2 regions of the Paenibacillus sp. SRL342 genome follow, and region 2 is predicted to be linked to the other one. Evidence: a T-box and tRNA genes for the amino acid it is inferred to sense, from the RefSeq annotation. Region 2 holds a T-box; the other holds one or more tRNA genes.

Region 1 (6,835 bases), 1.7 Mb from region 2:
AAGGATGGACTTATATTCTAATCTCACCTACCAATATTCTGACACAAGAATATATCGATATCGGATTACACACCTTGTATATCAGTATCTTCTTACTTTTACTTTCATTATTACTCGCCTGGCTCGGCTCCAAGCGAATGCATGTCCCGATTCGTATACTTTTAACCCAACTTGGTGACAACCACCTGTCCAAAGAAGGAAACACGGTAGCTCAGCAATCACCACCATTTTCTGATGAGTTCGAACAGATCAGAGCAGGGGTCTCACAATTATCTGCTTCTCGCTCCCAATTAGAGAACACACTTAATGTGCATCTATTGCAGATTCGCAATCATTTTATGATGAATCTGTTCCAGGGTAAGATCCCTGTTCATACTCTTCATGGCACCCTGAATGAATATGGCTACACGCATCAGGTTCGGGAATGGCAACAAATTGCTGTTATTACACTACAGGCCGATCTTGTTAATCATACAAAATATAGAGCTAGTGATCGTGACCTCTTATTATTCGCTATTCAAAATATATTGGAGGAAACGGTTGTGCATAACCAACAATTGCTTCCCATTGTGCTGGAACATACGGTAGTCACGGTGATTGGGACCGTTGAACAGGATCAGTTTATTTTTTCACAGCAGCTATATGTATTAACAGAGCAGTTACAACAACAGATGGATAAGATTCTGGCTCTTCAAGTCAGTATAGGTTTCAGCCAGCCGCACAGCTCTCTACATCACATCCCTCAAGCTTACACAGAAGCCATGGAAGCACTGAGGCATCGGATGAAGCTGGGAACAGGCATTATTTTTCAATATGAGAACATAGATCATTACGCTCCCACTTGGTCCATGACCTACCCGGAATCATTGGAATATTCGTTGATCCAAGCTATTCAAAATGCGGACGAAGTCCAGGCCTCTGCTCTTTTGCAACAACTGCTTGAAGTGATCTTTGGTATGGAGGTTACACCCGAGGAGTATGAGGTGGCTCTTACGAGGCTACTCACACATATTTTGCAAATGACTCAGGAATCCGGCATACGACTCGGACAGATCTCCCAAGGTCGTGGCTCGATGTTTCATGAACTTCATAGTTTGCAGTACGCTGCTGAAGTTGAGGATTGGTTTAAACATCAAGTCATCTTGCCCATCATCCAGGTTTTTAAAGCAAGACAGTATGCCCAGTATCAGCATATATCTGAGAAGATGATTGCCATGATTCATCAAGATTATGATAAGGATCTGACGCTTGAGGAATGTGCCTTGAAGCTTCACTACAATGCCAACTACTTAAGTAGTGTCTTCCGCAAAGAGACAGGCTGTGCATTTAGTGAATATCTGACCAAGTACCGATTTAATATCGCTAAAAAATGGCTGGACGAAAGTGATCTAACCGTTAAAGATATCGCAGCACGACTTCGGTACAACAATCCGCAAAACTTTATCCGATCATTCCGTAAATGGGAAGGAATCACCCCCGGTCAGTATCGGGAGCGTAAGCAAAAAGCAGAAGTGTCGAACAGAAATTAGAAAAAGGAGCACGATTGTAAGTCGTACTCCTTCGGCCAGCTTGGACACCTCTCCATATGGTTCCCCGAACAAGGCTCGGACCTGTGACAACTCGATTAACCGTCGAGTGCTCTACCAACTGAAATATCATGGAATATGCTTCAGAGATCATTCTCTGAAAACTAGGTCTGTGTTTTGCTTTTCGTTGTCTCGATGTTTGAATAAAGATTGGCTTTAGCCATGTGCAGTCTCATGAAGCAGCTTAACATCTTCAAGTAACCGAAGATGTTGTTTAGTATAGTCAATTAATTATTCGCTTCAAAAAAAGAGGGAGCACATATCTGCTCCCTTCACTTACAATTTCATTTCTATAATCTTAACTTCATATGTTTCACACGTGCATCTTCTTGTGGTGGCGGTGCAATGCTTGCTAGCGTTACCTCAGACGTAAGACTAAGTTGCCACGTCTCTATTCCTGATCCTCAGACCGTACGCAGCTTATACGATTTATCGTTTATCCTTAGTGCAAACTGTTTTCATATTGGGCTGCTCAAGTTGAATTAGAATTTTACCAAACCTTGCTCCGTGTGAGAAGGTCACCGTACTATCCTTGTATGTATCTCGGATATACTTCTCAGCCAATCTGAGAGAATCTTCATCCGATGGTAACTCATACGTATTAAGCCATTCTGGCAGCTTCTCTACAACATCTTCCACCGGTACTTCAAATGAGTTAACTTCTCTCGTAATGATCATGGTGTATGAATACCCCTTCAAATACAACAATTGTTGAATATAACCCATATCACCGGCCTTATATGAAGAAGTTACCCCCAGTATATCCTTAAGTTCATCCATTAGTGTGTGTTCCTTCTGTCCCGCCATAGTACTTATATACACATACTTCCGGGCACAATTGATCGCCTGCTCGATCGTTTCCCAATCCGACATCGCCGGACACATGGATGCAAATGCAAAGTCATATTTCTTCTCCCAGCCTTTATCCTGAATAGAGATTTCCTCATATCGTTCGTTTACGATTTCGATTTTGGATTCCAGAGCTGAAGGTATCGTCTCTTTCATAAGGGAGACAAGCAACTCAGAAGGCTCAACTGCGGTCACACTTGCACCCTTCTCCGCAAAAGGAATGGTAAATATGCCTGAAGCGGCTCCAATGTCCAAAATGGATAACCCTGCGAATTCCACACCCTGATTCTCAATCCAGCCCATAATGCGCTCAGAATGCTGCTTTCCTTCTTCAGTGAACGACTGTGCATGATAATCCCTGGCCCAGCGCTCAAAAACTTCTTCTGTATTAACGGGGGTACTATTCTTCTTATATTTTGAATTTCTCGGACGATTCTTCCATGCCTCTTCCCATACAGAAAGATCAAATAAGAGATCGGTATCCGATACATTTTTTCCATTAGTCACTCTACTTCACTCCTTTATATTAAAGACTTTACTTATCTACAATATACTGAATATAATCATACGTCAATCTTTATTAACGTCCAACTATCCTTACAATACAAAAAAGCAATTTATATAAAATAAAAATAGCCCTACACATTGCATAAGCAACATGTAGGGCTATTCAATATACCGGCGAGAGGACTCGAACCTCCACGGTTTCCCACTCGATTTTGAGTCGAGCGCGTCTGCCATTCCGCCACGCCGGCATATGCTGGAGGCGCCACCCAGATTCGAACTGGGGATAAAGCTTTTGCAGAGCTGTGCCTTACCACTTGGCTATGGCGCCATATTTTGGAGCGGACGACGGGAATCGAACCCGCGACCCTCGCCTTGGCAAGGCGATGCTCTACCGCTGAGCCACGTCCGCATAATGGCTGGGGATATAGGATTTGAACCTATGCATGACGGAGTCAAAGTCCGTTGCCTTACCGCTTGGCTAATCCCCAATAAAAAATAAAAAAACAAAGGGGCGATCGAGGGGAATTGAACCCCCGAATGCCGGATCCACAAACCGGTGCGTTAACCACTTCGCCACGATCGCCACAAAAGGTTATTTTCTAAAAAGTTAATTGGCAGGGGCAGCAGGAATTGAACCCACACCAACGGTTTTGGAGACCGTTGTTCTACCTTTAAACTATGCCCCTAAAAACTGGTGGAGGATGATGGATTCGAACCACCGAACCCGTACGGGAGCAGATTTACAGTCTGATGCGTTTGGCCACTTCGCTAATCCTCCAGGATTACATGGTGCCGGCGAGAGGACTTGAACCCCCAACCTACTGATTACAAGTCAGTTGCTCTACCAGTTGAGCTACACCGGCATATTAAATTGTTTTAAAAATGGTGGCTCGGGACGGAATCGAACCGCCGACACGAGGATTTTCAGTCCTCTGCTCTACCGACTGAGCTACCGAGCCATAATAAAGTCTAATCTTAATTCCTTACACTTTATATAGGGCACCAGTGCCATACAGCAGATGTAGTGAACAGTTTGCCTCATGTAAAGATTAAATGGCGGAACCGACGGGATTCGAACCCGCGATCTCCTGCGTGACAGGCAGGCATGTTAGGCCAACTACACCACGGTTCCAGATCACTTTCTCAAAGGAAAGTATAATTGCGGGGGCAGGATTTGAACCTGCGGCCTTCGGGTTATGAGCCCGACGAGCTACCGGGCTGCTCCACCCCGCGTCGTTATAAAGTTTATATGGTGGAGGCTGAGGGGATCGAACCCCCGACCCTCTGCTTGTAAGGCAGATGCTCTCCCAGCTGAGCTAAGCCTCCGAACAACACATTTATGATCATATCATAATCTTGTTGTAAAAATCAACTTCTTTTTTTGAAGTTATTATGACCCGTAGGGGATTCGAACCCCTGTTACCTCCGTGAAAGGGAGGTGTCTTAACCCCTTGACCAACGGGCCTTAATATTATGGCGGAGAGAGAGGGATTCGAACCCTCGAGACGCTTGTGACGCCTACACGATTTCCAATCGTGCTCCTTCGGCCAGCTCGGACACCTCTCCATATGGCTCCCCGAACAGGGCTCGAACCTGTGACAACTCGATTAACAGTCGAGTGCTCTACCAACTGAGCTATCAGGGAATATGCTTCAGAGATCGTTCTCTGAAAACTAGATTCGAAACGAAACATGCGAATTATCACTTGCTATTGGATAAGCCCTCGACCGATTAGTACTGGTCAGCTCCATGCATTGCTGCACTTCCACCCCCAGCCTATCTACCTCGTCGTCTTCAAGGGGTCTTACATACTGGGAAATCTCATCTTGAGGGGGGCTTCACGCTTAGATGCTTTCAGCGTTTATCCCGTCCGTACATAGCTACCCAGCGGTGCTCCTGGCGGAACAACTGGTACACCAGCGGTACGTCCATCCCGGTCCTCTCGTACTAAGGACAGCTCCTCTCAAATTTCCTACGCCCACGACAGATAGGGACCGAACTGTCTCACGACGTTCTGAACCCAGCTCGCGTACCGCTTTAATGGGCGAACAGCCCAACCCTTGGGACCTACTTCAGCCCCAGGATGCGATGAGCCGACATCGAGGTGCCAAACCTCCCCGTCGATGTGGACTCTTGGGGGAGATAAGCCTGTTATCCCCAGGGTAGCTTTTATCCGTTGAGCGATGGCCCTTCCATGCGGTACCACCGGATCACTAAGCCCGACTTTCGTCCCTGCTCGACTTGTAGGTCTCGCAGTCAAGCTCCCTTATGCCTTTGCACTCTTCGAATGATTTCCAACCATTCTGAGGGAACCTTTGGGCGCCTCCGTTACTCTTTAGGAGGCGACCGCCCCAGTCAAACTGCCCACCTGACACTGTCCCCGCACCGGATTACGGTACCAGGTTAGAACCTAGATACGATCAGGGTGGTATCCCAACGTTGCCTCCATGCAAGCTGGCGCTCACACTTCAAAGGCTCCCACCTATCCTGTACAGATCGTACCCAAATTCAATATCAAGCTGCAGTAAAGCTCCATGGGGTCTTTCCGTCTTGTCGCGGGTAACCTGCATCTTCACAGGTATTAAAATTTCACCGGATCTCTCGTTGAGACAGCGCCCAAGTCGTTACGCCATTCGTGCGGGTCAGAATTTACCTGACAAGGAATTTCGCTACCTTAGGACCGTTATAGTTACGGCCGCCGTTTACTGGGGCTTCGGTTCACAGCTTCGGGATTACTCCCTAACCACTCCCCTTAACCTTCCAGCACCGGGCAGGCGTCAGCCCGTATACTTCGCCTTACGGCTTCGCACAGACCTGTGTTTTTGCTAAACAGTCGCTTGGGCCTTTTCACTGCGGCCCCCTCGTGCTATTCACACTACCGGGGCACCCCTTCTCCCGAAGTTACGGGGTCATTTTGCCGAGTTCCTTAACGAGAGTTCTTCCGCGCGCCTTAGAATACTCTTCTCGCCTACCTGTGTCGGTTTGCGGTACGGGCACCATCACCTGGCTAGAGGCTTTTCTTGGCAGTGTGAGATCATGACCTTCGCTACTATAATTTTCGCTCCCCATCACAGCTCAGCCTTACAATGTGCGGATTTGCCTACACATCAGCCTCACTGCTTAGACGGACATCCATCAGTCCGCGTCACTACCCTACTGCGTCCCCCCATTGCTCATAACGGCTTACGGTGGTACAGGAATTTCGACCTGTTGTCCTTCGACTACGCCTTTCGGCCTCGCCTTAGGTCCCGACTTACCCTGAGCGGACGAGCCTTCCTCAGGAACCCTTAGGCTTTCGGCGGATCAGATTCTCACTGATCTTTTCGTTACTCATACCGGCATTCTCACTTGTATAATGTCCAGCGCTCCTTACGGTACACCTTCAACCCTTATACAACGCTCCCCTACCCCTGATGCAAAGCATCAAGCCATAGCTTCGGTGGTGTGTTTAGCCCCGTTACATTTTCGGCGCAGAGTCACTCGACCAGTGAGCTATTACGCACTCTTTCAATGGTGGCTGCTTCTAAGCCAACATCCTGGTTGTCTGTGCAACTCCACATCCTTTCCCACTTAACACACACTTGGGGACCTTAGCTGATGGTCTGGGCTGTTTCCCTTTTGACAATGGATCTTAGCACTCACTGTCTGACTCCCGGAAGTAAGTCTATGGCATTCGGAGTTTGACTGAGCTTGGTAACCCTTGCGGGCCCCGCACCCAATCAGTGCTCTACCTCCACGACTCTGTTTTCCGAGGCTAGCCCTAAAGCTATTTCGGGGAGAACCAGCTATCTCCGAGTTCGATTGGAATTTCTCCGCTACCCCCACCTCATCCCCGCATTTTTCAACATGCGTGGGTTCGGGCCTCCAGTGCGTGTTACCGCACCTTCACCCTG
Region 2 (6,835 bases):
GCGGCGGATTCATGAAAGGCATGATGCTTGGTGGTCTTGCTGGTATGATGTTTGGCGGATTGTTCGGTGGCATGGGCGCTCTGGGTAACATCCTTGGATTGCTCGTGAACGTTGCAGCAATTATGTTGATTGTTATGCTGGCTATGGCACTCTTCAGAGCCATCTCCAATCGTCGCAAACCTGCAGCGGATGGTCGTTATGACCGTCGCAATGATCGTGATGATGACCATAACAGAAATGGACGGTACTAATCTCTATGGTTCTGAGCATGGATGAAATTGTGAATGCAATCTGTATTCATATGGCAGAACGTAAAGGTGTACGTCCAACCGATGTGAATGTAGAACTGAGTTGGGAAGAAGATACAGGTTATTCCGCTGAAGTTTGGATTCAAGGCCGTAGTCAATATCTGGTGGAGTCCAATATGATTGAAGCGATTCTTCGTTACCTGCACAGTGAATACAACATCCGGGCGTACCGTGAGAATGTACGACTTGATCTGGATGAAGAAATCACAGCGATCGTTAATCAATAAGATAGGTCACTCACTGGCCTGATATACGAAAGGCCGCCTCCCCTCTGTCGCCTGACAGAGATGGAAGGCGGTCTTTTTGTTTCTGTATTTGTAGCTCTATTTGTGCGTCTATTGTAGTCTCTATACGTCTCTGTGTTACGTTCTAATTCTTGGAAACTACGATTGAAGTTTAACCAGGCTGTAGTTCTTCTTACCTTTACGGATAATGATGAATTTACCGCCAATGGCATGCTCTGCCGACACTGTGAATTCAAGCTCCGTGATTTTCTCACCGTTCATGGAGATCGCGCCTTTAGTGACATCCTCACGCGCCTGGCGTTTGGATGGCTCCAACCCCAGATCTACGAGCCAGTCGACGATATTTTTCGCTTCCCCGTCCGTTTCGAATGTTGGCATTTCCTTGAAACCCTGCTCGATTTCATCTGCTGTCAGGGAACGGATATCACCACTGAACAGCGCCGCTGTAATACGCTTAGCCTGTTCGAGCATTTCTTCGCCGTGAACGAATTTTGTCATTTCTTCCGCGAGTGCTTTCTGTGCTTCACGTCTGTGCGGCTCTGTCTCTACCTTTTCAGCCAAAGCTTCGATTTGTTCTTTGCTGAGGAAAGTAAAGTATTTCAAGTATTTAATGACATCACGGTCATCTGTATTCGCCCAGAACTGGTAGAACTCAAATGGTGTTGTTTTGTTCGGGTCAAGCCAGATTGCGCCGCCAGCTGTTTTACCAAATTTGGTACCGTCGGATTTGAGCATGAGTGGAATGGTCAGACCGTACGCCTTCGCTTCAGATCCTTCTTTTTTACGAATCAGATCAAGACCACTTGTGATGTTACCCCATTGATCCGAACCACCGATTTGAAGCTGTACATCTTCGTTCTGGAACAGGTGCAGGTAGTCGAGTGATTGAAGGATCTGGTAGGAAAACTCGGTGAACGAGATTCCGCCTTCCAATCTGCTCGCAACCACATCCTTAGCCAACATTGTGTTAAGGTTAAAGTTTTTGCCGTAGTCACGCAAGAATTCAATCACATTGATTTTGTGTGTCCAATCGTAGTTGTTCACCATGCGAACCTGATTATCACCGTCTGTTACGAACAACTTCTTCATCTGCGCTGTCAGTGCATCCACATTCTCCTGCACTTGCTCCATCGTTTGCAAAGAACGCTCAGCCTGCCGACCACTTGGATCACCAATCGTTCCTGTAGCTCCACCAATCAGAATGACTGGACGGTGTCCTGCCAGTTGAAAACGTTTCAGCATCATGAATGGAATGAGATGTCCGATATGCATGCTGTCCCCCGTAGGGTCAACGCCGCAGTACAATGAGATTGATTTGGTTTCGGTCAACTCACGCAGTCCCTCTGCATCTGTCTGCTGGTTAATGGCGTCACGCCACTGTAGTTCATCAATAATATTCATGTGTATAACCCCTTTTCTATCCTCAAGATTCAGTCATGATCTACGTTAAAATACGAAATTACACGCTGGAACGGCTTTTTTGGACACAAAAAAATCGCCTCCTTGTCTTCATTAGACACAGGGACGATTATCATAACCGTGGTACCACCCAAATTGCATGGACAACACGTGAGCTTAACACGTTATCCATACCACTTTTGGCAATATATCGTTTGCCCATCCGCTTGGCATTACCCAAGTACTCCAGAGTGTAATTCGCAGCCCTTGTATGTATCAGGTTCCATCAACCCCTGACTTTCTGTAACAGGGACAAAGCCGCTACTGCGCTCTATCAACGTGATTCATGTATTCAATTTATAGCAAGTATAGCCGAACGTTTCAGTCATTGCAAGACCAAGTATACAATCTTTGAACTGAACCACGGATGCACAGTTGAAACCAGATTATATAATCATCATGTTCAATTTTCCGTGATAATAACCATACGCTTTCTCCGCGACCTGATCCTCATTGTTCCAAAACTGCAGATCTAACGCATCTAACTGCTGCTCTTGTTCCTTTGTCAGGAATTTAGGTATATCCCATAGTTCAGTAAGCCTTTCATCCTCTTTCAAGTGCTCAATGCAGCCATATGCTGACGTTATAATCTCCACGACTTGAGTCGCATCAATGATATGTAATGCCCGCAACGCGTAACGGTATACCTCTTCCCCCCAGTTGCAGAAAAACTGTATAAAACCGCCATTAAAGACATCCGCCTCTAACAGCCATAAAGCAGCAATGTCCTGCTCGTTCGAAGTCAACGAAGCCCAGCCCTGTTCAAATTCATTCTTTTTTTCGACAAATAACACAGCAAAGTCATACCATACATCATTAATATCTTGCTCGCTCATGTAACACACCTCACTTTTCTTTATGCATGCTCTCCAACTCCTGACGTTTACCCGCCTGATGCCAATGTGAATACGGATCACCGATCTGCTGGAAGGCTTCCTGAACACCCCTGTTCAGGTCCTTCATCACTTCATTTGTATAGTTCAAATGCGTCTCTTTATTATCCACGCCATTTCGTTCCAACAATCCTACATGCGTCGCGGTGAAAATAATATCCTCCAGCACCCAATAGATGACTTCATCCGGCTGTTTCACCCGTTTCTCCAATGAAACGAGACCACGTTCGTATATTCGAACGATATACGCATCTTCTTCAGCCTCTACATAAGGCACCCCATCCCACTTAAAGCTCTCAAACAAGCGGTTAACATAGTTCTGCATCTGTTCCCTAGGGAAAGATGTACGCTCTAAAAGCTGTAAAAGGATGTCTGCCAATTGTTGTTTGCTTAACATGTTGGACATGAATGCACCTGCCTCTATAAAGTAACGTCGATGACAGAATGAAAAAATGAAAAAGCTGCCCAAGGCAGCCTCTTCATTCCATACTGTTCAATCAGGTCCCACAAAAAGTCTGATACGAAGTATTGCATTGTGCAGGTAGTTCGGCATATTCAGCCTGCTCAGGTGAGTGCGCAAACGGATCTGAAAGAACTGCCAAAAGCTTCTGCATCACGCTAAGATCTCCGTGGTTCTCCGCTTGCTCAAGGGCTTCCTCAACCCGATGATTGCGGGGAATGACGGCTGGATTGTTCGTTCTCATCAACTCCCGAGAGACTTCCTTCGCCCCTTGCTGTCTGTCCAATCTTGCTTGCCACCGCTCATTCCATTCAGCAAATTCTGCCGTGCCAAACAAAGCTGTCCCTTCCAACCTATCAAAGGTCAATGCCAGGAACGTATTGGTGTAATCTGCACTATGCTTTTCCATGAGTTCAAGAAGCTCCTTGATCAACGCTTCATCTTCGGCCTCTTCATCGGACAAGCCCAGTTTGGCACGCATTCCCTTGAGCCAATGATGATGGTACAATTCAGAAAATTGTGCGATAGCATCCTGAGCGAGTTGCACGGCCTGTTCTTCATCTTCATGCAGCAACGGCAGAAGCGTCTCGGCAAAACGAGCCAAATTCCACCCCGCAATATACGGTTGATTACCATAAGCATAGCGACCTTGCCTGTCAATGGAGCTAAATACGGTTGAAGGATTGTAAGCATCCATAAAGGCGCACGGACCATAATCGATGGTCTCACCACTGATCGCCATGTTATCCGTGTTCATCACGCCATGAATGAAACCAACACGCTGCCATTGGGCAATGAGTGCCGCCTGCCGTTTAATTACTTCCTGAAGGAGCAAAAGATAGCGATTCTCAGCTTGGGCAACATCAGGAAAATGTCGATGCAACGTATAATCAGCCAACGCCCGAAGATCGTCGATAGATCCCCATCTGGCTGCATACTGGAAGGTTGCTACCCGGATATGACTGGAAGCCACCCGGGTTAAAATGGCACCCGGCCGCTCTGTTTCACGGATAATGTTTTCTCCTGTTGATACCACCGCCAGACTGCGTGTCGTTGGAATACCCAGTGCATACATCGCTTCACTAATAATATACTCACGCAACATGGGCCCTACAGCAGCACGTCCATCTCCCCCACGGGAGTAGGGTGTTCTTCCTGATCCTTTGAGCTGGATATCCACTCGCTCGCCCTGTGGCGTAATCTGTTCACCCAGCAGCAAAGCACGTCCATCTCCAAGCATGTTAAAATTGCCAAATTGATGTCCTGCATAGGCCTGAGCCAAAGGCTCGGCTCCTTCCGGAATCGAATTACCTGCAAAAATTTGCGCTCCTTCATCACTGTCAAGAGACTCCACATCCAGTCCTAGGCTGGATGCAAGCAGTCGATTGAAAATGATCAGCTTTGGTGATTCAACAGGCACTGCGCCCTGACTTGTAAAAAAGGGTTGCGGTAACTTCGCATAACTATTCTCCAAGTTCCACCCTTTGTTCAATGTTTCTTGTTGCATGGTGATCACAACTCCTTTTCTGTACCCCAGGGATATCCCTTGGTTATATTGTAGCCTTGTGAACCAATGCTCATTTATGTAGTCGCATGGAAATTCAATGTAAGATGTTGTTGACTTAAACGAACATCTAAAATGTTCTTGATGAAACTTTAGCATATTTGCATGCCTTTTGCATTCCTCATGAATCGTAAGCACAAAAAAATCCAAGAGATTTCTTTGCCAAGTGGAATCAGTGTCTTTCACTCCACTTCCCAGAAAACCCTCTTGGATCTATTCCTCTTACTACCAGATGACACATCTGTTATTACAAAGATTACGTGTGTGCTTCTTGAGCCTGTACAGGCTGTACTGGCAAGCTCTCTTTTTTCAAAGCAAGGTTAAAGAAGACATTAAGCAGGATCGCTGACAGGCTTCCCGTGATAATACCATCGCTAACAATAATCCGAATACTTTGAGGAAGCTGGGCAAACAGGTCGGGTACAGCAGTAACGCCGAGCCCAAGTGAAACGGAGCAAGCCACGATCAATAGATTGGATTGTTTGCCAAAGTCGACGTTTTGTAGCATTTTGATCCCGGATGAGACGACCATTCCAAACAGGACAACAGTCGCTCCTCCGAGGACAGCACTTGGAATAATGGTTGCAAAAGCAGCTACCTTCGGAATGAGTCCCAGAAAGATTAGAATACCTCCGGCTGCAACCACCACATTGGTCGTTTTCACCTTGGAGAGCTGAACCAAACCGACATTCTGAGCAAATGTATTGTATGGAAAGGCATTGAATATGCCACCTAGAACAAACGCGAGACCTTCTGCGCGATATCCCCGTGCCAGATCTTTTTCGTTGATTGGTTGATCACAGATTTTGCTCAAAGCCATAAATACACCTGTTGATTCGATGATAACCACCGTACCTACAATAATCATTGTAATGATTGGGCCGATTTCGAAGGTAGGCCATCCAAAGTAAAAGGGTTGAGGCAAATGGAACCAGGAGGCTTCCTGTACAGAGGCAAAATTCACTTTTCCCATGATAGCTGCGATGAGGGTTCCCACAATAATACCAAGGAGAACAGCCAGGGATTTAACAAAACCACGAGCATATCGATTCAGGATTAGAATGAACAGTAATACACCAAATGAAAGCGCCAAATTGTCCAAACTTCCGAAATTCTCGCTGTTTGCTCCACCCGCCATGTTTTTAATGCCGGTTGGGATTAGCGCAAGACCGATAATGGTTACCACTGTACCGATCACAACTGGCGGAAACAATTTGACGATTTTGCTAAAAAATACGGCAAAGATGACGATAAATAACCCGGCTGCGATGATAGACCCATAAATGGCGGGAATTCCGTACTGCGATCCAATCGCAATCATCGGTGTCACCGCTACAAAAGAACTTCCGAGCACCGCTGGTAAACCAATACCCAAGTACTTCCCTTTTCGAGCCTGAAGCCATGTTGCAATCCCACACGTTAACAGATCAATGGATACCAGATACGCCAACTGCTCTGCAGTCAGATTTAATGCTCTGCCCACAAGCAAAGGCACCAGAATTGCTCCCGCATACATCGCGAGTACGTGCTGAATACCCAGTGAAAAAACTCTCATCTTTTTGGTTTCTTTCATTCCCAAGTTGCCCCCCTGAAATTAGAATCAACAGAACCGCTGCAAAATCATGTTATGTTGATTCACATTATATAAACTATTCAGGGAAGTTCCATGATTCATAACATAGAATTGTGATAAGAGATAAAGAACCCAACTAAAATTGGGCGTGTTATACAAAAGGTCTCTCAAACCGTTTATTTCGCGTTATATTAGTTGACACAGAGAAACGAAAATACTCTTTACACTCAGAAAAAAAGAAACATCAACTTTGGATTTAACCTCAGTGATTCATGCAAATTCATTTAAATGCATAATGTCTGAACATCACTTCTTTCATATTCTCAGCTTGTCG

Evidence for each region. A T-box is a leader RNA that pairs with one kind of tRNA and senses whether it is charged. The one in region 2 lies ahead of tyrS (tyrosine--tRNA ligase), so its partner is inferred to be a tRNA-Tyr.
Region 1: it has a tRNA-Tyr gene. The T-box ahead of tyrS (tyrosine--tRNA ligase) is inferred to sense a tRNA for this amino acid. The anticodon was not compared.

The regions. Positions count from the first base shown of each region.
Region 1 is NZ_OZ481790.1:5,926,998-5,933,832, forward strand. It holds gene AC4E8D_RS26170 (helix-turn-helix domain-containing protein) at 1-1,529, shown strand, start outside; gene AC4E8D_RS26175 (class I SAM-dependent methyltransferase) at 2,016-2,942, opposite strand; tRNA gene AC4E8D_RS26180 (tRNA-Leu) at 3,112-3,190, opposite strand; tRNA gene AC4E8D_RS26185 (tRNA-Cys) at 3,197-3,270, opposite strand; tRNA gene AC4E8D_RS26190 (tRNA-Gly) at 3,277-3,351, opposite strand; tRNA gene AC4E8D_RS26195 (tRNA-Gln) at 3,356-3,430, opposite strand; tRNA gene AC4E8D_RS26200 (tRNA-His) at 3,453-3,525, opposite strand; tRNA gene AC4E8D_RS26205 (tRNA-Trp) at 3,555-3,628, opposite strand; tRNA gene AC4E8D_RS26210 (tRNA-Tyr) at 3,635-3,720, opposite strand; tRNA gene AC4E8D_RS26215 (tRNA-Thr) at 3,730-3,805, opposite strand; tRNA gene AC4E8D_RS26220 (tRNA-Phe) at 3,826-3,901, opposite strand; tRNA gene AC4E8D_RS26225 (tRNA-Asp) at 3,997-4,074, opposite strand; tRNA gene AC4E8D_RS26230 (tRNA-Met) at 4,102-4,175, opposite strand; tRNA gene AC4E8D_RS26235 (tRNA-Val) at 4,193-4,268, opposite strand; tRNA gene AC4E8D_RS26240 (tRNA-Glu) at 4,336-4,407, opposite strand; tRNA gene AC4E8D_RS26245 (tRNA-Ser) at 4,417-4,508, opposite strand; tRNA gene AC4E8D_RS26250 (tRNA-Asn) at 4,512-4,587, opposite strand; rRNA gene AC4E8D_RS26255 (23S ribosomal RNA) at 4,654-6,835, opposite strand, start outside.
Region 2 is NZ_OZ481790.1:4,230,847-4,237,681, forward strand. It holds gene AC4E8D_RS18505 (hypothetical protein) at 1-251, shown strand, start outside; gene AC4E8D_RS18510 (YxcD family protein) at 257-535, shown strand; gene tyrS (tyrosine--tRNA ligase) at 692-1,954, opposite strand; T-box leader at 2,071-2,298, opposite strand; gene AC4E8D_RS18520 (DMP19 family protein) at 2,398-2,847, opposite strand; gene AC4E8D_RS18525 (Imm63 family immunity protein) at 2,858-3,310, opposite strand; gene AC4E8D_RS18530 (protein adenylyltransferase SelO) at 3,402-4,871, opposite strand; gene AC4E8D_RS18535 (nucleobase:cation symporter-2 family protein) at 5,185-6,501, opposite strand; gene AC4E8D_RS18540 (NRDE family protein) at 6,825-6,835, opposite strand, start outside.